DNA from 3 places in the Salinivibrio sp. MA440 genome. Region 3 is predicted to be linked to each of the others. Evidence: predicted binding sites of a transcription regulator. Region 3 holds the regulator's gene; each other region holds the start of a gene.
What was found. Region 3 encodes CRP, which controls carbon source genes, mostly activating them, when cyclic AMP is high. Its sites were predicted from a motif close to TGTGANNNNNNTCACA; they were not measured.
Positions count from the first base shown of each region.

Region 1: a site for CRP is predicted at 3,376-3,391, ahead of BZG80_RS06135 (NupC/NupG family nucleoside CNT transporter). Genes of this name have one in related genera too.
Region 2: a site for CRP is predicted at 1,463-1,478, ahead of BZG80_RS02810 (glycogen/starch/alpha-glucan phosphorylase). Genes of this name have one in related genera too.

Region 1 is NZ_MUFI01000013.1:51,223-62,121, forward strand. It holds gene BZG80_RS06120 (fasciclin domain-containing protein) at 1-410, opposite strand, end outside; gene BZG80_RS06125 (hypothetical protein) at 854-1,159, shown strand; gene yjjG (pyrimidine 5'-nucleotidase) at 1,288-1,959, opposite strand; gene BZG80_RS06135 (NupC/NupG family nucleoside CNT transporter) at 2,082-3,305, opposite strand; gene BZG80_RS06140 (BCCT family transporter) at 3,940-5,553, shown strand; gene BZG80_RS06145 (BCCT family transporter) at 5,908-7,524, shown strand; gene BZG80_RS06150 (DUF294 nucleotidyltransferase-like domain-containing protein) at 7,686-9,563, shown strand; gene BZG80_RS06155 (3'-5' exonuclease) at 9,573-10,304, shown strand; gene BZG80_RS06160 (hypothetical protein) at 10,409-10,612, shown strand; gene BZG80_RS06165 (alanine/glycine:cation symporter family protein) at 10,690-10,899, opposite strand, start outside.
Region 2 is NZ_MUFI01000006.1:18,108-29,006, forward strand. It holds gene BZG80_RS02810 (glycogen/starch/alpha-glucan phosphorylase) at 1-1,349, opposite strand, end outside; gene malT (HTH-type transcriptional regulator MalT) at 1,858-4,566, shown strand; partial or broken gene BZG80_RS16195 (PAS domain S-box protein) at 5,014-6,700, shown strand; gene BZG80_RS02825 (DUF368 domain-containing protein) at 6,863-7,792, shown strand; gene BZG80_RS02830 (hypothetical protein) at 7,796-8,290, shown strand; gene BZG80_RS02835 (SCO family protein) at 8,290-8,877, shown strand; gene BZG80_RS02840 (copper chaperone PCu(A)C) at 8,880-9,341, shown strand; gene BZG80_RS02845 (Lpp/OprI family alanine-zipper lipoprotein) at 9,548-9,793, shown strand; gene BZG80_RS02850 (L,D-transpeptidase family protein) at 9,881-10,899, opposite strand, start outside.
Region 3 is NZ_MUFI01000026.1:23,941-34,839, forward strand. It holds gene BZG80_RS09515 (ExeM/NucH family extracellular endonuclease) at 1-1,675, shown strand, start outside; gene BZG80_RS09520 (anthranilate synthase component II) at 1,772-2,350, shown strand; gene BZG80_RS09525 (aspartate aminotransferase family protein) at 2,757-3,974, shown strand; gene astA (arginine N-succinyltransferase) at 4,004-5,026, shown strand; gene astD (succinylglutamate-semialdehyde dehydrogenase) at 5,028-6,509, shown strand; gene BZG80_RS09540 (DUF1338 domain-containing protein) at 6,520-7,311, shown strand; gene BZG80_RS09545 (hypothetical protein) at 7,381-7,689, opposite strand; gene BZG80_RS09550 (hypothetical protein) at 7,664-8,365, opposite strand; gene crp (cAMP-activated global transcriptional regulator CRP) at 8,496-9,128, opposite strand; gene BZG80_RS09560 (phosphoribulokinase) at 9,378-10,247, opposite strand; gene BZG80_RS09565 (YheU family protein) at 10,304-10,522, opposite strand; gene BZG80_RS09570 (hydrolase) at 10,670-10,899, opposite strand, start outside.

The DNA of each region.
Region 1 (10,899 bases), on a different contig from region 3:
ACATCACCGTAAGAGACTTTGATCATCACATCGCTACCTTGCACCGTGGTTGCTGATGACATACCCATAACTTGCTCGGCTGTGACCTTACCGGGGACAACATGGTAAGTGAGGATATCGGTTAGTTTGTCTTTATTCTCTGGCTTCAGCAGTGTTTCTACGGTGCCATCTGGGAGCTTATCAAAGGCCGCATTGGTCGGCGCAAACACTGTAAATGGGCCATCACCTTTCAATGTATCAACCAGATCAGCGGCTTTTACTGCTGCGACCAACGTTGAAAAGTCATCATTTTTCATCGCAGTATCAACAATATCATGATCACCCTTGTGGTGAGCAGCGACCGCGGAGCCCATGCTTGCGAGGAACGTGGCAGTGACTGCAAATTTGGTCATTGTGTGTTTTAACATCATTGTTCTCCCTCTCATTTTTTACTCCCCACCATGACGGCGATGCAACATTGCAAACGCTTGGTGACTTCCTGGGAATGATTAATTGACTGCCTTGTAGAAAACGAAGAGAGAGATGAAGCCGATCACAGCGGCAAAAATATTCCTGGCCACGATTCCTTCTTTTACGCCTGATTACCTTGATATTCACGTGAAATTTTTCGAACAACTCATTCGCATAATTGTGATTGTCCGCACACTTTTATCGGCGTAATCTCGTGCTCGTTCCAACGCAATAACGCGAACATACTGTCGATTCTAGGGAGTATGCTTTGTGAGCAAGTTTCTGCGAAAAATAGCATTTTCAAAAAAATAGCCATTTTTCAAAATAGAGACAGTGAGGTGACAAAGCATCCGCGTTATTGGCGTTTAATAGCAGTCAACCCGATACGAAAGAGGAAATAACCATGAAAAAACTTGCAGCAATTTTCGCCCTGACGCTCGCTTCAACCTCTGTAATGGCTGGTGGTTTAAACCTCGATGTCACCCCAGCTGAAGGCGGCGCTTGGGTAACCGTTACCGAGCAAGGCCAAGCGGTTGAAGGTGCGAAAGTGACCAGCGAATCCGGTCTGGATGCGAAAGTCACTGACGAGTCTGGTCGTGTATTTATTCATGCACAAAACCAGAACAGCCGTTCAGTCAACTATGTCGCTAACACAGATCAAGGCCAGCACGCTGAAAAAGCAGCCTTTGTACGTGGCGACCATAGCTAAGCATTGTTCGTGAGCCATCGTGGACAAATCTTGTCCACGAGTCATTGAGCATAAAAAAGAGAGCATTACGCTCTCTTTTTTTATGCCTTTCGGTTAACCACAACCACGTTTTTAGAGCAACCACGTTTTCAGATCAACCATGCTTTTAGATCAAAAAGTGACTCGACTTGATGGGTTGGCGTAATGCCTGCTGGTGACGGTGTGTTATCGCTATTAAGCCAGCATGTATCAATCCCTGCACGCATGCCACCCAGCACATCAGAATGTGGATTATCTCCAACCATTAAGATTTTGTCCTTGGGGGGATTTCCCATTTTTTCAAAGGCATGTTCAAAGATCCGAGGGTCCGGCTTGGCGATGCCCACTTGCTCGGATATCACTAAGGTTGAAATCGCAGACTTCAACCCGGTTCTTTCCAGGCGGATATCTTGGAGAGCGGTAAATCCGTTAGTAATGATACCAATATGTGCATGTGGCTTGATCGCACTAATAAGATCGCGCGCGCCTGGCAATGGTTCGCAAATCTCAGACATTGCATCTAAAAAACCCTGGTTCAATGTTGCAGGCGCCACGTTAAGACGCTCTCCCCAACGCGTAAAACGCTCGGTTTGTAGCGTATGAGCATCAATTTCACCATCTTGATATTGTACCCACAAAGGCTTGTTTAGCTCTGAGTATTCCGCAAACGCGTGATGGTCAAAATTGACATTGTAGCGCGAAAACATACGTTGTAGTCCCGCAAACGCATCGAAGTGAAACAGGGTTTCATCCGCATCAAAAAGCACCCAAGGATATCGCATCGATTTAACTCTCTTAATGTAAAGTGAAAGAGTGTAACAGACCCAGAGGTTTGCTAGCGAGCCTCCACAAGCGACTCACCGTCCATGGTGATAAATAACGAAAACACAAAGTAATGTTGCTATTAAAGGGAGAGGTATAGCCCTGCCAAGGTGGCACTCATGAGGTTGGCTAAGGTTGCGGCAAGAATGGCGCGCATGCCTAATTTGGCGATATCACCGCGGCGCTCTGGGACAATGCCGCCCAAGCCACCCATTAACATTGCTATTGAGGTGAGGTTGGCAAAGCCACATAACGCAAACGTAACAATGGCTTGGCTATGGGGAGAGAGCGCTTCTTTTAGGTTCATAAAATCCGCAAACGCCACAAATTCATTCACAGCAATTTTCTTACCAATCAAGGTGCCTGCTGTCATCGCCTCTTGCCAGGGAATGCCAATCAGCCAAGCCACTGGTGCAAATAGGTAGCCGAATAGCCACTCAAGGCTTAGTTGCGGCAAGTTTAAAATAGGCCCCAGTTTCCCTAACCCACCATTAATCAGCGCAATCATACTGATCACGGCGAGTAAGCTGGCCCCCACGGCCATCGCAATTTGTAAGCCACTCAAGGCGCCTTGCGTGCCAGCATCAATCACATTCACTGGTTTATCTTGATCGTCTTCGAGCGCTTGGTGTTGAGCATGATTCATGGGGGATTCGGTCTGCGGTACCATTATTTTGGCCATCATTAACCCAGCAGGTGCCGACATAAACGCAGCCGCGATCAGGTATTTCATCTCTACCCCCAAGCCTGCGTAACCCACCATGGTGCCGCCGGCGACTGAGGCGAGCCCGCCTACCATAACAGCAAACAGCTCGGAGCGAGTCATGGTAGAAAGAAAAGGTTTTACAACCAACGGCGCTTCAACGGAGCCAACAAAGATATTGGCCGTGGCAGACATGGACTCAGTGCGAGAAGTGCCAAGTACGCGGCGCAATAAGCCACCAATGAGGCGAATGATCCAAGTCATGACCCCAATGTGGTAAAGCACAGCGATCAGTGCAGAGAAAAAAACGATGGTGGGAAGTACATTAAAAGCGAAAATAAAACCAAGTTTAAACTTAGCCAGATCACCAAACAGAAATTCAGCGCCAATATCGCCAAAACTAATAATCGCCGACACGGCTTCTGATGCGTTAGCTAGAATACGCTGACCAAGCGGAACAGAGATGATAAAGCCAGCAAAGACGATTTGTATTAGGAACGCACCTCCCACTGTGCGCCAATTAATCGCGGAGCGATTTTCCGAAAAGACAACCGCGATAAGGAAGAGGACACTAATCCCCAAAAGGCCAATGCCAAACTGCATGATGTTGCTCCGCAAACGTTAAACTTAGGATGGAAAACGATTGCGGCGGTATTGTACGCGATTTTAATAATGTGACAAGAGTCACTTTTTGTCCTCTTTGTGTTCATTTAATTGCACTTGTGTCTATATTGATAAAAGGTGTGTTGTAGCTCGTAAATGATGCGTGACATCTTGGTTATAAAAGGTGTCGAGACGGGTTCTTCCTATCAGCATTGTGAGTGAAGATTGCGTTGCATCAAAAGTGTTGATGGTGACTGTGTCTATTTTTCATGGGCATCTAGAATAAAACCCGGCTATGATTCGAATAGGCCAAGGATAGTGCTATTTCCTTAGCGACACGATTATTTATAGTTCTGAAATAAAGAGTTCAAATAACTCGCTGAGCGAGTAAGGACGCGGGATTCGGGCTGATTTTTTCTTAGTAGGTGGTCACAAAATGAACATTTGGTTAGGCCCCTAATTAAAAAATTTTCGAGATGTGTTAATGTAGCCGACTGTGTGGTGATGACTGATCTTTTATTGATGTTAAAGATGGCTTAAACATCAATAAATAATGAGCTCGCTACCAACACTCACAGGCTTCCGAATAAACGGACTAAGGAGTTAACTCGTGAGCGATAAAAGCCATGAAGATATGATGACACCAGACGGGAAGGTTAACCCGATCGATACTGACTATCAGGTCGGTCAGGATAACGTAGCGCTGAAACTCGGCCCGTTTGGTTTTGATATTCATAACCGAGTATTTATGATTTCCGGGCTGTCGATTTTGGCCTTCATTTTTGTCACCTTGGCATTTCAAAACCAAATCGGTCCTGTTTTTGGGGATTTGCGTGGATGGCTAACCTCAAATCTAGACTGGTTCTTCCTTTCTGCAGGTAATATTTTTGTTGTTGCTTGTCTAGTGCTGGTTGTGTCACCACTGGGTAAAGTTCGATTGGGTGGTACTGAGGCCAAACCGGATTACGGCTATGCGGGCTGGTTCGCGATGCTTTTTGCGGCCGGTATGGGCATTGGCTTGATGTTCTATGGCGTGTCTGAACCATTGACGCACTTCCAAACCGCGTTAGGTGGAACGGCAACCGGTGCTGACGGCCTTCGCACTGACTGGGCGCCTTTGGGGGCGGCAGCCGGGGATACTGAAGCTGCCCGTCGCCTAGGTATGTCTGCGACTATTTTCCACTGGGGTTTACACCCATGGGCGATTTACGCGGTATTGGCTCTAGGCTTGGCACTGTTTGCGTATAACAAAGGCTTGCCTTTGACCATGCGTTCTGTGTTCTACCCACTGTTCGGTGAACGTGTTTGGGGTTGGACAGGGCACGTGATTGACATTCTCGCGATCATTGCGACCTTGTTTGGTCTTGCCACCTCGCTAGGCTTGGGGGCATCACAAGCATCCGCCGGTCTGCATTATCTGTTTGACACGCCCCTGGGTAATACCACCGAAGTCATGCTGGTGATGGGTATTACGGGCGCGGCGATCCTTTCGGTTGTTGCAGGGGTAGACAAAGGGGTCAAACGCCTGTCTGAAATCAACATGATTTTGGCACTGTTGCTGCTAATCTTTGTGATTGCCGTGGGTCCAACGATTGCCATCTTAACCGGCTTCTTTGGAAACCTAGGGGCATATCTACAAAATCTGCCTGCGCTGTCTATGCCATTTGGCCGTGAAGATGCGAACTTTACCCAAGGCTGGACTTCCTTCTATTGGGCATGGTGGATTTCTTGGTCCCCATTTGTGGGTATGTTTATTGCGCGTGTTTCACGCGGTCGTACTGTGCGTGAATTTATCACCTGTGTGCTTATCATCCCTTCAGCGGCCTGTGTGCTTTGGATGACCGCCTTTGGTGGCACGGCGATTGGTCAGTTCGTTAATGAAGGCTATACCGCTGTTGCTGATGCGGAGCTTTCACTCAAGCTGTTTGCGATGTTGGATGACTTGCCGTTGGCATCAATCACCTCGTTTATCGGGATTATCCTGGTTATGGTATTCTTTGTGACCTCGTCTGACTCGGGCTCATTGGTTATTGATACCATTTCAGCGGGCGGTAAAGTGAATGTGCCTGTACCACAGCGTGTTTTCTGGGCGTCTTTCGAGGGCTTGGTTGCTGTTGCGCTGATCCTTGGCGGTGGCTTGGTTGCCCTGCAAGCGATGGCGGTATCAACCGGTTTCCCATTCACGATTGTGCTGTTGGTCGCGACGGTCTCCTTGTTTAAAGGCTTGATGTCAGAGCCGCGAGGCTAGTTAGCGAAACATCGTTAATCTAGTCAATGATGAAAGAGGCAGCGCACCATGCGTTGCCTCTTTTTTGTTAGCGCTGTTTTATTGCCCTCTTTTTTCAGCCTCCCTTTGCCGCTAATGTTCGTCTCTCGAGACGGAGCGTTATGAAGTGGTTAAATATTGACCAAGCTCGCCAGCCCTTTATTCACCTATTCATCTTGTGTGATATTCTTGCTGACTTTTCTGTCATTGCTTCTTTTTGCGTGCTGACGTTTACCTCGATATCGAGTGTTGTCCAGGCAGCGTTTAGCAATAATGACAGGTTGCCGAGTAGACGGAGTAAGGAGTTTACGTGTGAGCGATAAAAGCCATGAAGATATGATGACACCAGACGGGAAGGTGAACCCGATCGACACCGATTATCAGGTCGGTCAGGACAACGTTGCCCTCAAGTTTGGCCCGTTTGGCTTTGATATTCATAACCGCGTATTTATGGTCGCGGGTTTGGTAATTATGGCCTTTGTGTTTGTGACGTTGGCTTTCCAAAACCAAATGGCCCCGATTTTTGAGCAGATGCGTGCTTGGTTAACCGCAAATCTCGACTGGTTCTTTCTTTTAACCGGTAATGTCTTTGTCATCGCTTGTTTGGTGCTAATTGTCTCACCACTAGGCAAGGTACGGCTGGGGGGCACTGAGGCCAAACCGGATTACGGCTATGCTGGCTGGTTCGCGATGCTTTTTGCCGCCGGTATGGGCATTGGTTTGATGTTTTATGGTGTCTCTGAGCCACTAACCCATTTCCAAACGGCGTTACAAGGGACCGCAACGGGTACTGATGGTCTACGTACCGACTGGGCGCCTTTGGGGGCTGCTGCCGGTGATACCGAAGCCGCGCGTCGACTGGGGATGTCGGCAACCATTTTTCACTGGGGCTTACACCCTTGGGCGATTTATGCCGTATTAGCACTCGGTTTGGCATTGTTTGCTTATAACAAAGGGCTTCCTTTGACCATTCGGTCGGTATTTTATCCGTTGTTTGGTGAGCGTATTTGGGGCTGGACCGGTCACTTGATTGATATCTTAGCTATTGTCGCGACGCTCTTTGGTCTCGCTACTTCGCTTGGCATTGGTGCATCACAAGCATCCGGTGGTTTGCATTATTTGTTTGATACACCATTGGGGGCCACCACTGAAGTCTTGCTGGTGATCGGCATTACTGCGTTGGCGATCTTTTCGGTCGTAGCGGGTGTGGATAAAGGAGTAAAGCGTTTATCTGAGATCAACCTAGGCCTGGCGTTCTTACTTCTCCTTTTCGTGATTATCGTCGGGCCAACGTTAGCGATTCTGACCGGCTTCTTTGGTAACCTCGGGGCGTATTTACAGAACCTGCCGGCGCTGGCTATGCCATTTGGCCGAGAGGATGCCAACTTTACCCAAGGTTGGACCGCGTTCTATTGGGCATGGTGGATTTCTTGGTCTCCATTTGTGGGTATGTTTATTGCCCGCGTCTCACGTGGGCGAACCGTTCGCGAGTTTATTACCTGTGTGCTGCTGATCCCATCCGCCGCAAGCGTATTGTGGATGACTTCATTTGGTGGCACTGCGATTAACCAGTTTGTCAATGAAGGGTATACCGCAGTGGTTGACGCAGAGTTGTCGCTGACTTTGTTTGCCATGCTAGAAGGGTTGCCGTTAGCAGAGATCACCTCGTTTATCGGTATTATCTTGGTCATTGTCTTCTTTGTTACCTCGTCTGACTCCGGCTCTTTGGTGCTAGATACCATTTCGGCAGGCGGGAAAATGGACGTACCGGTATCGCAGCGCGTTTTCTGGGCAACCTTCGAAGGCCTGGTCGCGATCGCACTGATCCTCGGCGGCGGGCTTGTTGCGTTGCAGGCAATGGCGGTCTCGACGGGCTTCCCGTTCGCGGTGGTCTTGCTGGTGGCGACGCTCTCCTTGTTTAAAGGCCTTGCTTCTGAGCCGCGTGCAAAATAAAGAAGTGTGCTAACTGCTTGATAGTTAGCTAAGATAGAAAAGGCAGGCTTTCGAGGCTGCCTTTTTTTATGGCAAGTGATACGGCACACTGTGTCACCGCCAACGGACATTCTGATTCACTGTGTCCTACCACGATATTATCGCACGTTTAGGTGAGCGCTATGGAAGCTGAACAAATCGAGATTGCAACATTTCTTGCACAGTACGCCCCATTTGATTCAATGCCCGAAGAGGTGGTCGCAGAAGTGGCAACCAGCATTGAGATCAGTTATTTCCGTGCAGGCACCGATATTTTTGCTTACGGTGATGAAATTCACGACTTGGCGATCATGCGTAGCGGCGCTGTCGAGCTGTTTCGCCGTAATGGCACCCTGTATAACCGCATATCCGAGGGCGACATTTTTGGCCAAATGGGTCTATTGATGAACAATCGTGTGCGGATGCCAGCGAAAGCGATTGAAGACACTTTGATCTATTTTATTCCGGAAGCCACGTTTAATCGCTTGTTTGATGATTTTGAGCATTTTGCCGATTTTGTCGAGGTGGAAGATAGAACACGCTTGCGCCAAGCGGTATCAAGCCACAATGAAGCCAATGATCTCACCACCTCCAAAGTGAAGAAACTGATTATTCGCGACCCGGTGATGATTGCCAGTACTGACTCCGTGCAATATGCCGCGCAAGTGATGTCGCAAGAAACCGTCTCATCGATTTTGGTCATGGGTGATGAGCCCAATCCAGAAACAGGGCTCAAACCGGTACTGGGGATTATTACCGATCGAGACTTGCGTAACCGGGTGTTAGCAGAAGGTTTGCCTTATGAAACGCCGGTTCAGGAGATCATGTCGCCACAGTTGATTACCTTGGATCATAATGCGTATATTTTTGAGGCCATGCTGACCATTCTGCGCTCCAACTTGCACCATGTGCCGGTGCTACAACACGGCAAGCCGATTGGTGTGGTTGCCTTGTCTGATATTGCACGCTACGAGTCGCAAAACAGCTTGTTCTTGGTGGCGAGTATCTTCCGTCAGCAGTCGGTCGAGGATTTGGTGATCTTATCTAAGCAGGTCAAAGATTGCTTTGTACGCATGGTCAATGAAGATGCCAACTCGCATATGATTGGCTCGGCACTGTCGGTGATTGGACGCAGTTTTAAGCAGCGTCTTTTAGAGCTTGCCGAAGAAGAGTTGGGTGAGCCGCCTGTGCCGTATTGCTTTTTGGCGATGGGCTCTATGGCGCGTGATGAGCAGCTGATTGTCACCGACCAAGACAACGCAATTATCCTTGATGACAACTACGATCATGGCCAACACAATGCGTATTTTGAAGCCCTGTCTAAGCGCGTCTCTGATGGCCTAAACGCATGTGGTTATACCTACTGCACCGGTAATATCATGGCGACCAACCCCGAGTGGCGTAAAACGCTGAAACAATGGGAGCAATGCTTTGCCGATTGGATAGATAATCCTAGCCCGCGTTCACTGCTCGACAGTAATATTTTCTTCGACTTGGATGGGGTGCATGGTCGAACGAACTGGGCCGAGCAACTTAAAGCTTTCGTGGGTCGTCGCGCCCGTCGCAATAATCGCTTTTTGGCGTCCATGGCGCGTAACGCCTTGAACCGCACTCCACCATTAGGCTTTTTTAAAGATTTTGTCATGGAGCAAGACGGTCGCCACAATAATTCGATTAACTTAAAGCGGCGTGGTACCGCGCCCTTAGCCGACTTGATACGTGTTCATGCATTGGCGACCGATTCGCGCTCGCAAAACTCGTTTGAGCGTTTAGACGATATTATCGAAGCAGGGATCTTACCCAAAGGCCGCGGTCCCGATCTGCGCGATGCGATGGAGTTTATTTCGATGGTCAGGATCCGTCACCAAGCATTAGATATAGAAGCGGATCGTGAACCTGATAACAATATTGAGCCGGAGAACTTATCTGACTTTGAGCGCCGTAATTTAAAAGACGCCTTTCAGATTTTAAGTAATGCACAGAAATTTTTGAAATTCCGCTATCAGCCCAATCGGTCGTAAAGGAAGGATATGTTCCACTTTAATCTTAGGAAAAAAGAGGATGCAGACCAGGTAGACTGGCGTGCGATGCTAGACACGAAACGCGAGACCGTGCAGCACGAAACCTTGCAGGCCTTTTATCAGCAAGGATGGGTGTCACCCGACACGCCCGTTTCGCAAGTGCCGTTTGTGGCGCTTGATTTTGAAACAACGGGGCTCGATAGCCAGCAAGATGCGATTGTCAGTATTGGCTTAGTGCCTTTTACTCTCAATCGTATTCGCTGCCAACAGGCCCAGCATTGGATTGTGAACCCCAACCGACCACTTGCCGAATCGTCGATTGTCATTCACGGCATCACGCACTCCGACATTGTCAATGCACCGGATTTTTCCCATGTGATTGAGCCATTACTCAGTGCGCTGGCGGGTTCAGTGGTGGTGGTGCATTATCGCCGGATTGAACGCGAGTTTTTGGATCGTGCGATAAAAGAGCGGCTAGGCGAGGGCATTATTTTCCCCATGGTCGATACCATGGAATTAGAAGCCTGGAAGCATCGCACCGGCAAGCGTAGCTTCGCTGACTGGATAGCCCGTCGGCCGCCGGAATCGATTCGCTTGGCTGACAGTCGGCAGCGCTATCAGTTGCCATTTTATCAAAGCCACCATGCGCTTACCGATGCAATCGCCACTGCTGAGCTGCTACAGGCACAAATTGCACACGACTTCTCGCCTGATACACCCATTAGTGAGTTATGGCGATAATAAACAAAGACACAATGAACGTTTCTCGTGTGGTTTCCGTATTCGTCGACAAGGCGTATAATTTGCGTGCTACAAGCCAGTGACGGAAAGTAAGAGGAACACAAATGACATTGATCCACGTAGTAGAGGGGCTGGCATTCGGTCTCGGGGTGCTGTTGTTATCATCGTCGGTTGGCTTTGCCTATTGGGGATTGACGCTCAAACCGGAAGAAGCAGAAGACATGACAGCGCGTAAGATTGAGTTGGTTTTTTACGCCGGCGCGTGTCTGGTTTTTACGCTATTAATCGGGTATTGGTTGAGCGTGTAAGTTCATCGCCTTAAAAAGTGAGCCCAATAAAAAAACCACCGAATCATCGGTGGTTTTTTTGTTCTATCGGCTTGGCATTACCAAACGTCTTTATCGATTTGCTTATCCAGTTTCGGGAATTTGGTACGATCAAAAGTCGGGTTTTTACCCGCACGACGCTGGTCTTCGTAGTCTTTCATCAAGGCGAACGCGACGCCAGACAGCAGCGCAATCGCGACCAAGTTAATCACGGCCATCATCCCCATTGATAAGTCAGCAAAGCTCCAAATCAGTGGCAGATCCATCAC
Region 2 (10,899 bases), on a different contig from region 3:
AAATCACGTTTAACCAACTGTGAGTGCAAGGCCGCGACACCGTTGACAGCATAAGAGCCAATCACACACAGATTCGCCATGCGCACCATGCGTTCACCTTGATCATCGATCACGGATAACACTTGCTGTTTGCGCACATCACCAGGCCACTTTTGCTCCACGTCTTGTAAGAAACGATGGTTGATCTCGAAAATGATCTCCATATGGCGAGGAAGAAGCTCTGCCATGAGCGATTCACTCCACGTTTCAAGCGCTTCAGGTAATAACGTATGATTCGTGTAAGCGAAGGTACGGCTAGCAATGGCCCACGCTTCATCCCAACCTAAGCGATAATCATCTAGCAACACACGCATCAGTTCCGGAATGGCGATCGTTGGGTGAGTATCGTTAAGCTGAATGGTTTCATACTCCGGCAACGCCGCCAACGCATGTCCTGCTTCCAAGTGACGGCGAAGGATGTCACCCACTGAGGCGGCGCTATGGAAGTACTGCTGCATTAAACGCAGCGTCTTGCCCGCATCATGATTATCGTTGGGGTAAAGGACTTTAGTCAGGTTACCCGCATCAATATCAGCTTGCTGCGCATGGGTGTACTCGCCCGCATTAAAAGCATCAAGCGCGAACGGTGTCAGTGCTCGACCTTCCCACAAACGCAATGGATAAACGGTGTTACTTTGGTAACCGACAATGGGTAAGTCCCAAGGCATTGCCTGGATTTTCAAGCTAGGCACCCATTGACGATAGGTATGCCCCGCTTCCTCAACAACCTCAACATGGCCATAAAAACCAATGGTTTGAGTCAGGTCCGGACGGACGACTTCCCAAGGGTAGCCTTCTGGCTCACGCCATGCATCAGGCGCTTCTTGCTGCGCCCCTTGATCGAAAGATTGGCGGAAAAGGCCATATTCGTAGTGTAAGCCATAGCCAACTGCTGGATATTGCTGTGCCGCGAGTGAATCCATAAAGCAAGCGGCGAGACGCCCAAGCCCACCGTTGCCGAGTGACGGGTCACGCTCTTGCTCTAATAAGTCGGTAAGACCCAGACCGAGTTCACCAACGGCCTCAGCAATCACATCGTATAAACCCATGCTAATCAGGTTGTTGCCCGTCAAGCGGCCAATGAGAAATTCAAGAGATAAATAGTTAACGCTTTTTGCCTGTTTGATCGCTTGATCGTTTTCAGTCGCCACCAAGTCGCCTGTTGTGTGCTCAGCCAATGCACGCCCTAAGGCAAGGTACCAATCGCGTTGTTGAGCGGTTTCAGGTGCGTGACCTAGCTGGGTCAAGTGTTGGACCATGCTGATTTTAAACGCACTTTTATCAAAGGCATGTTGCTGTTTTGGGGTCATGTCATAACTCTCAATAATGGAATGAAACCTTGATGGCTATTCATCCTGCCCAACTCGAGAGTAACAAACATCCTCCCACTCACAGTGACGGAAAGGAGGAGATAGCAGGGCGTAGAGAGCTGTGTCACACACCAACAGTGAGCCGCCTCTCATCAATCCTAGCATCCACATACAAGCCAGTGATCAACATCACGTTATGGGACAAAAAGCATTCGAAAAGCAGCATGAAAAGTAAGAAATCACTTTTGTTATTTTTGTGCTCCAGCGCAAATTCTATATTTTCCAGGACACATAAATGTACAAAGCTATTTTAAAGGATAGCGAAAACAAAAAACTATTGTGATATAAATCACAAATATAGGGCGTAGATGCACCATTCTAGAGCAATCAACACAAGAGTGGAGAGAGATCATAGTTTGCTATCTAGGAGTCGCATAGACTCCAAGGAGGATAAAGCAGTGTCGCGCTGAGGGGCCGGCACCGTATTTGAGGTTAAGGACAGTGTGTTATGTGGATCCCATCAAAACTTACTCGACCAGGTCGGCTTTATAACGCCATATTGCGCCCTCGGGTGCTCGATATGCTACAACAAGCGCCTCACTATAAATTAGTGATGTTCCGCTCCCCCGCCGGCTATGGCAAAACAACCATGGCCGCACAATGGCTGGCTGATCAGTCCCATGTTGGCTGGTTTAGTATTGATGACAGTGACAATGATAGCTTCCGCTTTATTAACTACTTGTTACAAGCCCTGCATCAAGCCACGCAAGAAGGCTGCGCAAACACCATTAAGCTTGCTGAGAAGCGCCAATTCTCATCGCTTCGTGCACTTTTATCCGATGTGTTTGCCGAGTTAGCGAATTTTCATGCCACCAGCTATCTGGTATTGGATGATTATCAGCTTATTGATAACGAAGAAATCCATGAAGCCATGCGTTTTTTCATCAAGCACATGCCGGATAACCTCACTTTGGTCGTCACTTCACGAGCCAACCCGCCATTGGGCACCGCGAACTTGCGTGTTCGTGACTTAATGATCGAAATCGGGAACGAATTACTCGCCTTTGATAACGAAGAGACCACCCGCTTTTTTAATCAACGCGTGGCCGATGGAGTCGATGAGTCAACCGCCAATGCCTTGTGTACCTACGTTGAAGGTTGGCCGTCAGCATTGCAACTGATTGCAATTCAAGCGCAGCACCAAAAGCGTACGCTCATGCAAAGCGCGGCCTCGTGTGCCAGCTTTAACCATGCCCACCTTTGGGACTATTTAGCGGAAGAAGTGTTTGATTTACTTGATACTGAAACCCGTCAGTTTTTGATGAAAGTGTCGGTATTAGAAATGTTCAACGATGAATTAGTCTATGCCTTAACGGAGCGCGACGACGCGTTGGGGATGCTGGAGTCTCTGAACCGCTACGGTTTATTTATTTATCCACTCGAAGGCGACAACAATTGGTTCCGTTTTCACCATTTATTTGCTGAATTTCTCGCCCATGAGCGCCAGGCTCGGATCCCACAGCAGCAACAAACACTGCATCGGCAAGCGGCCTTAGCTTGGCTCAAGCTTGAATCGCCACATCAAGCATTGCGCCACGCACGTTATGGCGAGGATGATGCCCTGTTGGCAGATATTCTGAATCAATATGGTTGGCGGATGTTTAACCGTGGGGAGCTATCGACCCTCGAAGCGGCTATCAGCAAGCTAAATAACGAGTACTTGTACCAGTATCCGAGTTTAAGCCTACTTCGAGCTTGGCTTGCACAAAGCCAGCATCGCTATCATGAAGTGGGTGAGCTATTAGCAAGTGCAGAAAAAGCCTATCAAGCTCGCGAAATACCGCTCGACATTGATTATCAAGGCAATGCCAATGCGCTACTTGCACAGGTGGCAATTAATGCTAACGACCCAGAGCGGGCCATGCGCCTGGCTGAAAAAGCACTTGAGCAACTAGATAGCGCCAATTACCGTGGCCGTATTGTCGCGACATCTGTCGTTGGCGAGGTGAACCATGTGCTCGGCGAGCTCGATCGTGCCTTATCGATGATGCAACAAACCGAAAAACTCGCTCGTCAGCACCAAGTGTATCACCAGGCACTTTGGGCAATTTTACAACAAAGTGAAATTCTCCTGGCACAAGGCTATGTGCAAGCGGCATTTGAGCTGCTCGACAGTGCCGATCAACTCATTGAAGATCAGCAATTACACCAAGTTCCTTTACATGAATTTGCTTTACGCCTTCGCGCACAAATTCTTTGGTGTTGGAACCGTTTAGACGAAGCCGAAGCCTGTGCCTACAAGGGGCTCCAAGTGCTAGAGAATCAGCCCCCGAGCAAACATCTACACAGTTATTCCATGCTCGCCCGCGTCGCTGTTAGCCGCGGTGAACTCGACAAAGCTGCCAAGCACATTGAGCATATTGAGCATCTATTACGTGAGTCGGTTTATCATGTCGATTGGACCGCTAACGCGTCTTTATCGTTGTTACTCTATTGGCAAGCCAAGCACGAACTTCCTCATATGGAGGAGTGGCTGCATCAAGCCGTTCGCCCCGCATCGGCCTGTAATCACTTTAGCCAGCTTCAATGGCGTAATATCGCCCGGGCGCACCTCCATCTAGGTCAGTATGATCAGGCTCGCCAAGCCATTGATTTTCTCCGTCGCGAGGCGAACCAAGCCAATCTCGTGACAGATAAGAACCGAAATCTTATCGTGGAAGCGGTGCTCGCCAGTAAAGAGCATGAAACGGAGTATGCGAAAACGCAGCTTCAAGAAGCGCTTATACTCACTAATCAGACGGGTATGATGGGTAACTTTTTAATTGAGGGTGACGCTATCTCATCGCTGTTGCATGCATTGATCGAACAACAAGCGCTTGGCGCGTTAGAACGTCATCGTGCACAACAGTTACTGAAAGAAATCGCCAGCCATCAACGCTCTCGCTCAACCCACTTTGATGAAGCCTTTGTCGAAAAACTGGTGAAGCATCCAAACGTTCCTGAGTTAGTACGAACCAGCTCATTGACCCAGCGGGAGTGGCAGGTACTTGGCTTGATTTATTCAGGATTCAGTAACGAGCAAATTGCTCATGAACTAGATGTCGCCGGGACAACCATTAAAACCCACATCCGTAACCTTTATCAAAAACTCAACATTGCCAATCGCAAAGAAGCGGTCGTCACCGCCGAAAACCTCTTGCAACTGATGGGCAATTAACCTCGCACCACTACGCCCTCAGAGATTTCTGGGGGCGTAGTTATTATTCCGCCTCAGCCTATACTTTGTGATAACTTATTGAATTATAGAAAAATTTTCTCATCGATGTACTGAGTTATAACGCGATCACAGTTGGTGCAATTCACTTCTCAGTAAGCTTGGCCTCCCTACAACACATTAAAGGTCAACCTGATGAATTATCCTTTCTAGCTCCCCGCTGCAGGCATTCCGGCAATGGTTGAAAATCGAACACTCATGCGCTCACTTTGGCCTTAAATACCCATCATTTTTTGTGTTGATATTAACCCTAAAGTTGATCGGTCTACTCAACATTCGAGTACCGGATGTGATACGGTAATTCTTACGAGTTGGAATACACATCACAAAATTGACACCACCAGCCACTCACAAGTACACGAGTGTTAATGATCAATAAAGGACAAGCCAATGTTTAAGGACTTAGTCGTTGATGGACGTTACAAAAAAACACTGGATCAGTCGATACACGCTATCGTGACCATCGACGAAAAAAATAACGTTATCTATTTCAACGATGCTGCTGAATCGCTGTGGGGTTATCAACGCAATGAAGTATTAGGTCACAACGTCAAAATGCTGGTTCCAGAAGAAATTCGGGGCAGTCATGACGGGTTCATTAATCATCACCGTACGACCCAAGAAAATCGCATCGTCGGAACATCTCGCGATGTACAGCTAGAAAGAAAAGATAGAACTCGTGTATGGGTGAACATCTCGTTAAATCATATTAAACATGCTGGAAAATCTACTTACACCGCATTTGTTCACGATATCTCTGCACAAAAACAAGCTCAAGAGATTGTTAATCAAACCCTCGAGCAAGCTCTAGATGCAGTCGTGACTATCGATGGCCGTAACTGCATCACCTTTGCTAATAAATCTGCTGAGCAAATGTGGGGATACTCTCGGGACGAAATGCTAGGCCATAACGTAAAAATGTTGGTACCTGAACAACACCGTCATGAGCATGATGAATTAGTCAATCGAAACCGAAGAACCGGTATCAACAAAATTGTGGGCTCCACCCGCGAAGTCCCTTTCGTACGTAAAAATGGTGAAAACCGTTGGGGAAGTTTCTCAATATCTAAAATAGAACTTGATGACGAGATTCAGTACACCGCGTTTGTCAAAGACGTCACAGAGGAAGTTGAGCGTCGGGAAGAATTCAAAATGCTATCGATGGTAGCAGATGAGACAGATAACTCAGTCATTATTACCGATGCTGACGGCTATACCCGTTATGTTAACCAAGGGTTTGAAAAACTCACAGGTTATACAATGTCGGAAATGCGCGGCAAAAAACCAGGCACTATGCTTCAAGGGCCAGGAACTAACACCGAAACAGTCGCGAAAATCTCACAAAAACTAAAAAATCGCGAACCCTTTTACGACGAGCTCCTTAATTATAACAAACACGGTGATGCCTATTGGATATCTGTCTCTATCAATCCAATTTTTGATGATAACGGACAGTTATCTAGCTTTATTTCTATTCAAGCTGATATCACCGAAGCGAAACAACGATCACTTGAGGCAGAACGTCGATTTGATGCGATCAGTGTCAGCAATGGCATTATGCAGTGGAGTCTTGACGGTACACCTGATTCGTTTAATTCGTACATGCTTGACCACTTACGCGCAGAAACATCGTCGAACTCAGAAATTCTAAGCAACAACCTCAAGAATAAGCTCGGAGAATCGACATTTAGCGATGTGCTCTCGGGTAAACAAATAAAAGAAGTACTGCCGTTTACAGCTGCAGACGGAAGCGAACGCCGTTTCGATACTGTCGTCGCCCCCATTTTTGACTCCGAAGGGAACCCTGTTTACCTCGTCTCCTACGGTATTGATGTGACCAATAGAGCCCAAGCTGTTGATGTAACGGAGAAGGAAATGACAAAAGTCGAAGCATCTAGCAGCGAAATACAACAAATTATTGGTGTAATAAACGGCATCGCCGAACAGACAAACTTACTTGCGCTCAACGCAGCTATTGAAGCAGCTCGGGCCGGTGAGTCGGGCCGAGGTTTTGCCGTGGTCGCCGATGAAGTACGACAATTGGCACAACGCTCTGGAGAGTCTGCAGCCGAAATTCGTCGCCTTGTCAATCAAACGAATGAACGCGTGAGGGCACTAGCTGATGCTCTTCAAAATTTAAATGGCGAAGACGACTAGTCGTCCTAGTATAAGCAGGCCTATCACTGACGATTCATCTCGGTATAATGCAGCCCTTAGCTTTTTATCGATGAATGGTATTATGATCAAGAATCTGGTCTCAACCTATCTGAAAGGGGTAGCAATGGGCGCCGCTGACGTCGTTCCTGGCGTATCTGGCGGCACCATCGCGTTTATTACTGGCATCTATACACTATTGCTGGAAAGTATTCGGCGTATTACCCCGAGCTTGTTCTCGCTCTGGCGGCGCAAAGGTTTTAAGGCCGTATGGCAACACATCAACGGCACCTTTTTGTGTGTGTTATTAGCCGGAATTTTAAGCAGTATCGCAGGTTTAGCGAAGGGCATTAGTTGGATGCTGGCCAACCATCCCATCCCTCTGTGGTCGTTTTTCTTTGGTCTTATCATTGCGTCAGCACTGCATATCGCCAAACAGCTCCCCGCCCCTAAAATCACGCTAAGAACGGTACTCGCCGCGCTTATCGGTATCGGCTTTGCGTATTGGATCACCGTCGCTAATCCGTTGCAATTGACAGCCAGCCCTCTCACCGTCTTTTTATCCGGCGCCATTGCCATATGCGCCATGATTCTACCGGGGATCTCGGGCAGCTTTATACTGTTACTGCTCGGCATGTATAGCCCGATTCTAGACGCGGTACATCAAGGCCAATGGGATATGCTCGGCTTACTCGCCTTGGGGGCCATCGTCGGCTTATTGAGTTTTTCTCATTTACTGTCCTGGTTATTAGAGCGTTTTTATGCAGTAACACTCGCCTTCCTTACCGGTTTAATGTTAGGCACATTGGGTAAAATTTGGCCTTGGAAACATACTCTTACCTGGCGGACTAACTCATCGGGTGAACAAGTCCCTTTGATGCAAGATAACCTTCTACCGGGCGCGTACGAGGCAATCGTGGGACATCCGGCACAAGTTGGCCTCGCGGTGATTGCCATGATTACGGGCTTTGTGCTGGTATTACTGTTGGAGCGCTTCTCGCCTAAACAGGACTAAACCATGAATGTTTCATCCTCACGCATGCCCGTGAGTCGCCGTCTATTGATCCCCGCCAGTATCATTATGCTGGTGGCGCTTGCGTTTTTTACGCCAACTTGGCTAACCACTTTTGTTGAAAGTGAAAACAGCCCGGCATCCGCATCAACACACTCATCCGTGCTAACAGATGCGTGCGTGCTCAATCAGCAGACTTGCCAGTATAAAGGCTACCAAGCGTCACTTGCTGAGCCGACGGTGCGCCCTATGAATGCAAATAGACTGACGGTCATCAGCCCCGAACCACTCGCGCGAGATACCTTACTGGTCAAGCTCAAAGGCGTGGAGATGAACATGGGTGAGTACCGGCTTGCGCTCAAAAAAACCGATGAGCAAACCTACCAAGGAGAATTAATGTTGCCCGTCTGCACAGAAGATAGCATGACATGGGTAGGCACGATTACGCTGGATAACGAAGCAAAAAACCACTTCCCCATTAAAGTACGCATGGAGCGATAATGAGTAAAAAAGCTTGGCTAGTCGCCATTATTGCCGTTTGTGTTGGCTTAGGCGCACGCGCCCTTTATGACAATTACCAACAAACACAACAACAAGCGCAAGCTGGCGCGTTGCAATCCGATGGCCAGCCTTTCAACCTATATAATGTTGACGATCCCCGACCAAGGATTGTTTATTTCGGCTACACCCATTGCCCTGATGTATGTCCAACATCACTTGCGGTTTTGTCGGCGGCATTAAAGTCGCTGCCAGAGTCGACGCAAAAGGCGGTATCGCCTGTATTTATCACGCTGGATCCAAAACGTGATACCAGCGAAAAAGCCGCCGAGTACGCGCATTTTTTCCATCCTCTAATCACAGGCGTCAGCGGCTCCAAGGCGCAAATTGATCAACTTGCGAAACGCTATGGTGTGTTGTATCGCATTACCGAGCTAGAAGACTCTGCCATGGACTACGCCGTTGACCATAGCTCTTTTTTCTACTTTCTCTCGCCTGATGGCGAGCTTTTGGAAAAAATCCCACACACCTTAAACCCCGACATGCTGGTCGCCGCCGTTCAACGGGTAACTGATAACGATAAGGAATAACAATGAAATTTCTCAAGCCTTTTATTGCCGCTATTGCTTTTATACTGGCTCCCCTAGCGCATGCGCATGGCGAATTTTTTCTTCATGATGCTTATGCGCGCGCGAGTGCTCCTGGTGCGCCCAACAGTGCGGCCTTTATGGTGTTGGATAACCAAAGTAAGGTGCTAAAACGAGTGGTGAGCGCCAGCACACCAGCCGCCAAACGGGTTGAACTGCATGAACACGCCATGGTGGATGGCATGATGGAAATGCGTCAAATCGCGCAAATTTTAGTGCCGAAGGGCGAGCAAGTTATTCTAAAGCCGGGGGGCTTGCATGTGATGCTCTTTGACTTGGTAAAACCTTTAGAGGTTGGGGAACATATTTCACTGACATTAACCACCGCTGATGGCCACACGCTAACCAAGCAAATTCCGGTAAAAACCGTCATGGCTGGCATGAAACATCACAGCGGTAGCGAATAAGAGGCAGTAACGGCCGCCGTAAGACTGTACAAAAACAGTCAAAAAAGGCGAAAGCGGTCATCTCGTGTTAACTGCGTCAAGGTATGATAGCTAAGTGAAGGGTTGGCAAGCAAAATCTCTTGTTAGCGTCTAAGGTTATGTGTGGTCACGTCTAAGCGTGATACTCCTAACGTTATGACGATTTTAAACAACAGTCGAGGTTATCTATGAAAATCCGTCCAATGGCTCTAGCTGCGGTCGTATCAAGTGTTTTATTGATGGGCTGTACCAATACCACCGCATTACAACAAAGCGTCAATGATTTATCGGCAAAGGTCGACGCGCTCTCCAATGACGTTTCAATGATGAAAAATGACGTTAGTGAGACGAAAAACACATCAGGCATGGCCTATGATGAAGCCAAACGTGCGAATAAGCGCATTGATAATATGGCGCAGTCATACACAAAATAAGCTTTTAACAACGCTTACTCATCGTTGAAATAAATAGACGCCAAATCGGTAAGCTATCTTAATAAACGGCGCACGATGCGCCGTTTGTTATTTTTTGACTCCAGGGCGATTGACTGACGGGACGAACGTATCTGCTTGAGACGTAAATTGTTGTTCTATTTGTCGCCACATTTTCTGTTGTGCTGGCGTGAGAGAAGCCACCTCAATCGGGAGCCCCTCTTGTACCACTAAAGCCGCTCGGTAACGCTGTGTTGACAGGCCAAAGTGCTTAAATAAAGATAAAATCCTTGGATCCGGTGCTCGGGTGATGCGTTTATCCGCCTCATCAAGCGTGTCAGAAAGCGGGCGATGCGCCTCAACCATTACACGTCCATCAGGCTCAAGACTCACTTTAGTCGGTGTATCAATAATACGCACAGGCGTACGAACATCCACTGCATCAAATAACCAAGCAATGTCATTCGGCCGCAAGCGAATACAGCCTGCACTGACCCGTAAGCCAACCCCAAACGATTTATTGGTCCCGTGGATTAAATACTCACCATGCCCATAACCCAAGCGTAACGCATGTTTACCCAGGGGGTTATCAGGGCCGGCGGGTACCACATCGGGCAAGCTGATTCCGCGCGTTTGTCGGTATTCATCTTTAATGCTCTGAGGCGGGGTCCATGTCGGATTTTTTCGCTTTTGACTAATGAAGGTATCCATTTTTGGCGTATCTCGCCCAATCCGTCCAATACCAATGGGAAAGATATGAACACGCCGACGGGTGTTTTTTTCTGTCGATGAAAGAGGCTCTCCGGTTTCGGTAACCGCGGCATCCTGCGCGGGAAAGTAATAAAGGCGAAGCTCAGCCAAGTTAATCACAATCCCTTCATGGGGCGGTTTCGGCAATAAGTACTGCTGAGGTAAACGTATCAAGGCGCCCGCTTCAGGTAAGTAGGGATCCACACCTGGGTTCAGCGCCAATAGCGCTAAAAAACCGACATTATACTGTTTGGCAATGGCTTCAAGGTGTTCGCCCTCTTCAACCTGATGTGTTTCAAGGGATCCGACTAACCGACTTCCGTCCGTGGGTAACAGGTAACTCGCAGCCTGTCCAGTGG
Region 3 (10,899 bases):
CGCGAAAAATAGCGATAACCAGCTGTATATCGAGAGCGATCAAAAAGCGAAAGACGGCAAGATCCCATATTTTCCAGGCTTAGATGCCGAGCAGGGATATCTACGTATTGGCGATCGGGTCGAGCGTTTGAGCGGTGTTATGGGTTATAGCTACAACCAATACCGACTTGTTGCAACAAACACCATCACTGCCGGTGATATTGTGCACCAAAATGATCGTCAACCGGCACCGAATAACGTGCCTGGCGCTGACATTAAGGTGGCGAGTTTTAACGTACTTAACTATTTCACCAGCGCCAGTGCGGTCGGTGGCCCACTCAACGTGACCTGTGATGATCGTGCCGATGCCGATGCGAATCGTGGCTGTAACCGTGGGGCGAAAACGGCGGCTGAGTTTGGGTTGCAACGCACTAAAATTGTCAATGCACTCACCGCGATGGACGCCGACATTGTCGGTTTGATGGAAATTGAGAATAATGGCTTTGAGGCTGGCAGCGCCATTGCTGATCTGGTGACCCATTTAAATGCGCAATTTGCTGACTCGCGTGATCATTACCAATTTGTCGAACCCAGTGACCAAGAGAAAAATCAGGGCGCCTATTTTGGCTCAGATGCGATTATGGTGGGCATGATTTATCGCCCCGCGAAGGTCAATCTCGCAGGTGAGGCGCAAGCGGTACCCATGCCAGAGCAGCATATCAGCGGCGAAAGTCCAGACGGAGAAACTAAGACACTCGACAAATACCAGCGTGATAGCCTAATTCAACGTTTTATGGTTAATGACCAGCCGCTCAGTGTGGTGGTGAATCACTTTAAATCGAAAGGCTCAGGCTGCTATGAAGACTGGATTGCGGGTGAGTTTGATACTGATACCGCGGATATGCAGGGACACTGCAATGCGTTTCGCGTGTCTGCCGCCGTTGCATTGCGTGACCATCTCAAAGCGGTCGACGGTGACGTATTAATTTTGGGTGATCTCAATGCTTATGCGCAAGAAGATCCGGTGCGGGTGCTAACGGATTATCAGCGTACTGAGGGCCAGCGCGATATTATCACCGCGGCGGGCACTGAAATTCGTGGTGTGCCTATGCATCCAACGCCAAGCGTCGTTGAGCAAGGTCTTGGTTATACCAACCTCGCAACGCAGTGGTTAGGGGATAAAGCCTACTCGTACTCATTTTCTGGAGAACTGGGCGCGTTAGATCATGCACTCGCCAATGCCAGTTTGGCGAGCAAAGTGGTCGGGGTGGAAGAGTGGCATATTAACTCGGTAGAGAGCACTCTGTTTGAGTACAGCCGACAATATAGCGGAGAATTGGTGAAATCGAGTAATCCATTCTCGTCATCCGATCACGATCCTGTGCTGATCTCACTCGATTATCCTGAGCCCGTGGTCCCCGTCTCGGTGACGATCAATAATCGCAGTTTCTTGCCTATTATCCCCTTACTTAATGGACAAAAAAGTCCGGATCATGCGTGGATGAAATGGCGCGCGACGCGCACCTTTGACCAGGCTAGCCCTTTAGTTCAATCCTTGGCGCTGCAGCCGGATGATTCGATAAGGGTATCCGTGAAAGCGCTAGGGCTGATCCCGGTTTACTGCGGCCGTGCACCTGCAGATAGCGCGATGACGGTTAAATACACCGGATTTCGCTGTCAGCTCACCCAGCCGTAATCTTGTGGCGGGCAGCGAAGGTTGCTCGCACCTGGATGACGCCTATTCAGCACTGTGGTAGCATCATGCCGGTTTTCCATCGCATGGCGTAGCACAGTGCTTCTTATCATCGATAATTACGATTCCTTTACCTATAACCTTTATCAGTACTTTTGTGAGCTGGGCGCATCGGTCCATGTTGCGCGAAATGACGCTATTAGTGTGGCGGATATTGAGGTGATGGCTCCCTCGCACATCGTTATCTCCCCTGGCCCTTGTACCCCGGATGAAGCGGGGATTTCCTTAGCGGTGATTGCACACTTTGCCGGGAAAATTCCAATTTTAGGGGTCTGTCTTGGCTATCAGGCGCTGGCACAAGTATTTGGCGCGAACGTCGTGAGAGCTCGTACGGTAATGCATGGCAAAACGTCCCAAGTTACCCACCAAGGAGAAGGGGTCTTCGCTGGCCTGCCTAGCCCTGTCACTGTCACGCGTTATCATTCTTTATTAGTTGAACCTCAAAGCCTACCTCACTGTTTGGCCGTCACAGCGACCGCTATCGATAACGATGGCAGTGAGATTATAATGGCGCTCAAACATCGGCAGCTGGCGATTGAGGGGGTGCAATTTCATCCGGAAAGTATTCTGACGGAGCAGGGCCATGCCTTGTTAGCCAATTTTCTTCAACAATCTTAGGTAGCGGGGCGGGCAGGTTAATATGTTCGTCTTTTGACGCTCTATCTGTGGCGGCCTCTATCGTGCAGCCTTTACCGTATGTCTTCCTTTCTTGAGTCTTTTTTTTCAGCAATGGTTGCAAAAAATAGCGATCTTTATCACTAATTTTACATTTCGCTGTTTTTAATCACTTTGTCAACGGCTGCAACCTTATGCAACTGTCGGTCTCTAGTCCGTTAATCTTGCCTTCTTAGCATCATAGCCTTACTCACTTTCATCTTCTCTTTGCTCACAGTTTATGCATAACTATCTCTTTAAACTGCATGAGCTTTGTTACCATGCTGAAAACAAAACATAATCTGCTATTGCTGCGGTTAAAATAATGTAAATACTATGCCTCATAGATAAAACATAGAAGGATTGAGTGATGACAATGGAGCACAAAGTAGAACGTAAACTCTTCGATGAAGTCATGGTGCCATGTTACAACCCAATGCCGATGATTCCTGATCACGGTAAAGGGTCGCGCATTTGGGACCAAGAAGGCCGAGAGTATATCGATTTTGCCGGTGGTATCGCGGTGAGCTGTTTAGGCCATTGTCATCCGGTCATGGTTGATGCGTTAACCGAGCAAGCCCAGAAACTGTGGCATTTGAGTAATGTCATGACCAATGCGCCCGCGTTGCGTCTGGCTAAACGCCTCACCGAACTCTCATTTGCCGACCGCGTGTTTTACGCTAACTCGGGCGCTGAAGCGAACGAAGCGGCCCTGAAACTGGCACGTCGTTGGGCAAAAGAAGAACATGGTGAGCATAAAAGTGAAATCATTGCCTTTACCAAAGGCTTCCATGGTCGCACCTTCTTTACTGTCACCGTAGGTGGTCAGCCCGCGTATTCCGATGGCTTTGGACCTAAACCCGGCGATGTAACACACCTTCCTTACAATGACATTGCCGCATTGGCCGATCATATTTCGGACCGAACCTGCGCGGTGATGATGGAGCCTTTACAAGGTGAAGGTGGGATTGTGCCGCCAGAGCCAGGTTTTCTCCAAGCCGTGCGTGAACTGTGTGATAAACACAATGCGCTTTTAGTGTTTGATGAAGTGCAAACGGGGAACGGGCGCACCGGTACTTTTTATGCTTATCAAGAGTCTGGGGTCGAGCCCGATATTTTAGCCACCGCAAAATCACTCGGTGGCGGGATCCCAATTGGTGCCATGTTAACGACCGACGCCTTGGCTGCGCATATGAAGCCGGGGGTTCATGGCTCTACTTATGGCGGTAATCCACTGGCCTGTGCGGTGGCAGAAGCGGTGGTTAATGAAGTGACCAAACCCGACGTGCTTGCCGGTGTCATAGAGCGTGAGCAATGGTTCCGTGACGGGTTAGAAGCGATCAATGATAAATATGGCATCTTCAGTGAAGTGCGTGGCAAAGGCTTGTTACTCGGTGCGGCACTGAACCAAGACTGGGAAGGCCGAGCACGCGATATCTTGGTTGCGGCAGGCGAAGAAGGCTTATTGGTTCTCGTTGCCGGGCCTAATGTGGTGCGTTTTACTCCCTCACTGGTCATTACCAAAGCGGATATTGAAGAAGGAATGGCACGCCTAGAACGTGCGATTGCCAAGGTCGTCGCAGGATAAGCGACCTGACTCACTCGGAGGGATTTGAGATGTTAGTTATTCGGCCGATCCGTGCATCAGATTTTGATGCACTGATGTTGTGTGCGGAAGCGTCCGGGCATGGATTTACCTCCTTGCCGGTCGATGCCGATTTGCTACAGGGGCGGATTAATAATTCGCTTGAGAGTTTTGCCAAACAGGTGACAGAGCCGGGGCCAGAGGGATATCTGATGGTCGCCGAAGATTTAGAAACCGGTGAAATCGCAGGGACCACGGGCATCGAAGCCGCCATTGGTCTTGATAACCCGTTTTACAGTTACCATCTGACCAAGGTGGTTCATTCATCACGCAAACTGAACGTGCACAACATTGTTGAAGTGTTGACCTTTGGCAACAACTACACGGGGGCGACAGAAATCTGCACCCTGTTTATGCGTCCAGAGTTTCGTGGCGGGTTAAACGGTAAGTTATTGTCTAAATGCCGCTTCCTAATGCTGGCGCAATTTCCAGAGCGCTTCGCTGACGTGGTGTTTGCCGAAATGCGCGGTGTGTCGGATGACGAGGGCAACTCGCCGTTTTGGCAGTGGCTAAAAGACAACTTTTTTAACATTGACTTTACATTGGCGGATTATCTCACCGGGATTGGTGCCAAAGGGTTTATTGCCGACTTAATGCCTAAATTGCCGATTTATGTGAGCCTACTGAGTGAGGAAGCTCGTGCAGTTATCGGTCAAGTGCACCCGAATACCCGTCCAGCATTACGCTTGTTGGAAAAAGAGGGCTTTTCTTGCCGTGGTTATGTCGACATCTTTGATGCGGGCCCAACGGTAGAATGCTTACGCCCCAATATTGAGTCTGTACGTCACTCTTTCACCGCTTCAGCGCGCGTAAGAGAGCACAGTAGCGCGCAGGATTATTTAATATCGAATACCGATTTTGCTGGCTTCCGTGCCACCGCGGCGAAAGCTGCGATCGATCACGAAACCAATCAAGTTGTGATTAGCCCAGCGGTTGCCGATGCATTGAATGTAAAAAACGGCGATCAACTGCGTTTGATTGCCATGGGGGGATAAAATGACAAAGCAATCAGCAGGCCATTTGATTCATGGCGAGTGGGTGAAAGGCGAGGGCGAGATCATGACCTCGCAAAACCCCTTTGATAGTCAATGTATTTGGCAAGGTGCAGAAGCGAGTCGTTCGCAAGTGGAGCAAGCGGTCAGCGCCGCACGCGACGCGTTTTTGCGTTGGCGCAATACCGATTTTTCTGAGCGCCAAGCGCTGGTGGAACGCTTTGCCGAGATAGTGAAAGCCAATACCGATGAACTGGCTCGGGTCATTGCCGAAGAAACGGGCAAACCCTTGTGGGAAACCAAAACCGAAGTCGGGGCCATGGTAGGCAAAGTGGCGATCTCCTTGCGCGCGTACCACGAAAGAACAGGCTCACGTGAAAAAGACGTCAATGGCACCCAAGCGGTATTACGCCATCGTCCACTTGGCGTTATGGCGGTATTCGGGCCTTACAATTTCCCTGGGCATCTACCTAATGGCCACATTGTGCCTGCGCTTTTAGCCGGTAACAGTGTGGTATTCAAGCCGTCAGAGTTGACGCCGAAAGTGGCGGAGAAAACACTGGCGTATTGGCTAGAGGCGGGGCTGCCACATGGCCTTATCAATTTGGTGCAAGGTGGCCGTAATACCGGTGAGGCACTCGCGCAAGCGCGCGGCATCGACGGACTGCTATTTACCGGTAGCGCCAATACGGGGCATATTCTCCACCGCCAGTTTGCCGGTCAGCCTGATAAGATGCTCGCACTTGAAATGGGGGGAAATAACCCCTTGGTGGTCAGTGATCAGTTTGGTGATTTAGAGGCCACCGTGTATACCATCATTCAGTCAGCGTATCTTAGCGCCGGCCAACGCTGTACCTGTGCGCGCCGCTTGCTGCTGCCTGAGGGTGAAGTGGGTGACAAGATCTTGAGGCGCCTAGCTCAATGGACAAAAACCGTGCGTGTAGGCGGTCAGTTTGATGATCCGGCTCCGTTTATGGGCGCACAGATCTCAGTGGCAGCAGCGGAAGGCATTCTGGCGACACAACAAAAGCTTGTTGATCTGGGCGCGACGCCAGTGATTGAGTGTGAACATCAGCATGATGCGGTGATTTCTCCAGGGATTTTAGATGTGAGTGGCATTCAAGCGTTACCCGACGAAGAGTATTTCGGTCCGCTACTACAAGTGCAGCGCTATCAGGATATAGCTGATGCGATCACGAAGGCGAATGATACCCGCTATGGTTTGTCGGCAGGCCTTATCAGTGAAGACGAGGGCGAATGGCAATACTTCCTCGATCATATTCGTGCAGGGATTGTTAACCGCAACCGTCAATTGACCGGAGCCAGTGGCGATGCGCCATTTGGTGGGCCAGGTGCTTCGGGGAACTTACGCCCTAGCGCGTATTACGCGGCAGATTATTGTGCTTATCCCATGGCATCCATGGAGGGCGAGCAGGTGATGCTTCCCGATACGTTCGCCCCCGGTATACCGACTCAACAGGACTAAGGAGAGCAACATGGACAGTGGCCAAGCGTTATTCGACAAACTGTGGCAGGACTACATCAACCGCCTGTGCCCTTCGGCACATAAGGTGCATGCCTTATTAGAGGAAGGGCAACCTTTGATCAATGATCATATTGCCTTACGGACATTTGGTTTGCCTAAGGTTGGACTAAAGGTACTCGCGCGTCCATTTCTCGCCTTGGGGTATCAGCAAAAAGGTGACTATACCTTTGAAGCGAAAAAGCTCAATGCTTGCCATTTTGAGCACCCCGATCCCTTGATGCCGAAAGTCTTTATCAGTGAGTTGATGGTCGAGCAATGCTCGCCCGCGCTTCAGGCGATTGTTGAAAAGCTGGTGGCACAAGTTGATGCGTCGTCACTTACAGGCAGCGATTTTCTCCATCAGGGCCGCCTATGGGATATTGATTGGGCAACCTATCAAACGCTTGCCGAAGAAAGTGAATATGCGTCTTGGGTGGCGGCACACGGTTACGGTGCGAACCATTTTACCGTGAGTGTGAATCAGCTAAATACGCATGATGATTGCCTCTCGGTGAACAACCGATTGCGCGATAATGGCTTTGCGATTAACGAGTCAGGTGGGGAAGTCAAAGGGGATGCATCTGTGTATCTGGAGCAATCCTCTACCATGGCTGACCGCGTGCCCGTTTCTTTCTCCGATTGCACGCAAACCATCCCGGGTGGCTTTTACGAGTTTGCTAAGCGGTATGTGTTGCCCAATGGTGAGCTCTACCAAGGTTTTGTGGCTGCTTCGGCAGACAAAATCTTTGAAAGCACCCATTAGTGCGTCACGCATTGCTTATCGACATCATGGGAAAAGGGAGCGTGTGATACGCTCCCTTTTTTTTGTCGTCTATTGGGCCTCGATGTCGAGCCAAAACGTGTCTGGAATCGCTTGTGTTTCGTTGCTTAAATGCGGGTTATCGACTCGGATGACAGTACGCTCACCAATGTTCGCCTTTTCAAAGGTTTCCTTAACTAAAGACGCATTATTGAAAAACTCGATAAATGATCCGTCTTGATACGCCGCTTCAAAAGCGCCATTTAACATCTCGGCGACGTCAGCATGTTGCGGAGACACAAACAGGAACATTGGGAAGCGATAGATCAGCATCAGGTGTGGGTCAACTAACAGGTTACCGTATTGCGGCCAAAGCGCCATTTAACATCTCGGCGACGTCAGCATGTTGCGGAGACACAAACAGGAACATTGGGAAGCGATAGATCAGCATCAGGTGTGGGTCAACTAACAGGTTACCGTATTGCGGCCGCTCGGCTAATTCACTAAAAGGCTCAATCAAGGCACGAGGGAAGAGATCGGCCCTGCCCGTATCAACCACTTTGAAAATGTTTTCAAAGCTCGATATTTCACGTACGCGAAATCCCGCTGAGTTAAGCACCTTGACGTCGGCCCAACCTTGTCCCTGAATCATAGTCAGAGACTGCAAGTCACTCGCACTACTTATCTGAGCAAGTTGGGGCTCAGTGGCTTGATTGGTAATAAACAGGCGATGGCCGAGTAAGCCACGAAACACGGGATAGCGAACGGGGATCAATTCAGCTTCCAGTGTACGGTCGGCACCAAGCCAGTCGACGGTGAGCTTGCCTTGCTTGAGCATTTCCACCTTACGAGATTGAGATCCAATTTGGCCGTCAAAGGCTTGTAAGGTGACAGATTCTCCTGATTTTTCGGCAAGAAATTCAATCAGCTCAATGGCATAGAGATCAAGTGCCGAGCCAGCTCGCGGTTCTGGATGGACAATGGTGGTGTTAGCCGTGGCATGGACTGAAAATACAGCGAGGCCGAGGGCGGTGAGGGCAGTTATCAGTTTTTTCATAAACGACACCTTGTTAATTAAGTGTTAACAATATCGTTTTGAGTGTAGAAGTTATCCAGACGCTTGCCAGAAAGCGGCGATAAAAAAACCGACGCCAGGGCGTCGGTTGGGAATACAGAGAGCGCTGTGATTAGCGGGTACCGTATACCACGATGGTTTTACCATGGGCTGAAATAAGATTTTGCTCTTCCAGCATTTTAAGAATACGCCCCACGGTTTCACGCGAGCAGCCAACGATTTGGCCAATTTCTTGACGTGTGATCTTAATTTGCATGCCATCAGGGTGCGTCATGGCATCGGGTTGCTTCGCTAAATTCAACAAGGTTTGCGCAATACGGCCCGTGACGTCCAGGAAGGCAAGATCCCCCACTTTTTGGCTGGTCACTTGCAAACGGCGCGCCATTTGTGAGGACAAACGCATCAATATATCGGGGTTAACCTGGATCAGTTGGCGGAACTTTTTGAATGAGATTTCTGCCACTTCACAAGGAGACTTAGCCCGAACCCAAGCGGTACGCTCCTGATCATCTTCGAAAAGGCCTAGCTCACCGATGAAATCACCTTGGTTAAGATAAGACAGGATCATTTCCTTGCCTTCTTCATCTTTGATTAGAACGGCGACAGACCCTTTCACGATGTAATACAAGGTCTCCGCTTTTTCGCCTGCATGAATCAGCGTGCTTTTAGACGGATACTTGTGGATGTGACAATGTGAAAGGAACCACTCGAGTGTAGGGTCTGTTTGAGGTTTTCCTGGAACCATATAACTTATTTCCTCTGCATGTGTTGCCCGGCAACAACGTCCTATCTTTGTCTGAGGGGTAACCCACCAGATCTATGCACAGAATACGAAGTCTGGGCGCGGGCTACAAGCTCACTGTATGTTAACAAGAGTGTATCTTTTTTTGTTAGCAATTTCTTGATTTTGATCTAGGCCAACCGCCTAAAAAACTGGCAAAAACGTGGCTAAGATCACGGCTTGAGAAGTAATACACGATAGATGCGCTACGCCCTAGCCAATCTTGCCTTTTTCGATTAGCTGCTGAATCAATGGACGGATGATAAGTTCCATCGCAAAGCCCATCTTACCGCCTGGCACGACGAGTGTATTATGCCGTGACATAAAAGACCCCGTGATCATTTGCAGCAGATAAGGAAAGTCGACGTTTTTCATCCCTCGAAAGCGGATCACCACAAAGCTCTCATCCAACGAAGGAATGCCTTTGGCGTTCAGTGGGTTGGAGGTATCGACCGTCGGCACCCGTTGAAAGTTAATGTGAGTGCGTGAGAATTGCGGCGTAATATAATGCAAATAATCGTCCATCGACCGCACAATCGAGTCGGTGACCGCTTCGCGTGAGTGGCCCCTATCGCGGGTATCGCGGACAAACTTCTGAATCCACTCAAGGTTGACGATCGGGACCATACCAATCAATAGGTCGACATGTTGGGCGACATTGACCTCACCATTAACCACACCGCCGTGCAAGCCTTCGTAAAATAGTACGTTGGTATTGTCGGGTAAATCCTGCCATGGTGTGAAGGTCCCTGGCATTTGATTGTAGGGCACCGCTTCGTCAAAGGTATGCAAGTAGCGGCGATATTTGCCTGTGCCGAGTTCACCGTACTCACGGAAAAACTGCTCTAATCGCGGAAAATCATTGGCGGTGGGGCCAAAGTAACTAATGTGCCGTCCTTGCTCACGTGCTTTACGGATCTCGACGTCCATTTCCGGTCGCGTAAAGCGATGGAAACTGTCCCCTTCTAGCCACGCCGCTTTGATGTTCATCATCTGGAACATCTTACGGAATGCTTCGGATGTGGTGGTGGTCCCTGCTCCTGAAGAGCCGGTGACCGCGATGATTGGGTGTTTAGCCGACATGACGCGCCCTGTCATTCAGTCTGAATGTGTATCGCTGTTTATTGCGTACAGCGATGCTAAGATCTGAGTGCTTCTTTACGACGAATATCCACTGTCTCGTGCAACTCAGAATACACAATCACGGCGTCGCCGGATTGCAGTTGTTGGCGAACATCCGCCACTTTTTGTGCAAAGCTGACTTCCTGCTCACCATAATCGGTTCCTTCCCGTAACACAAAGTGCTCGATTAAACGAGTCAGTGTTTCCTCAGGGACCGATTGCCAAGGAACCATCATACTACATCACCTTTTGTTGATTTATGGCTGAGACGTTAGGGTGCTTGATGCTGATATTGTGAATCAGCTCGCATTTTACCCAATCATTCAACACAATGCAGTAGATCAATGTGCGTCGGTCTTTTTTGCTTTGCGTGGCGTCCTTTTTTAACGGGACGAGCAAAGGCGTGAGGCTAACCAGTGAGGCACCGACTGCTCCAGCCAGAACTGTGGCTGGCGCCAACTGCCGGTAACAAAACCAACATGCCCACCATGTTCGCTCAGTTGATAGTCAATATTCGCGGGCAGAGGCGAGGTTGGGATCACTGCGTCGGTCATAAAGGGATCGTCTTTCGCATGGATAATCGCAAGTGGGACCGTAATAGCGTCAAGGACAG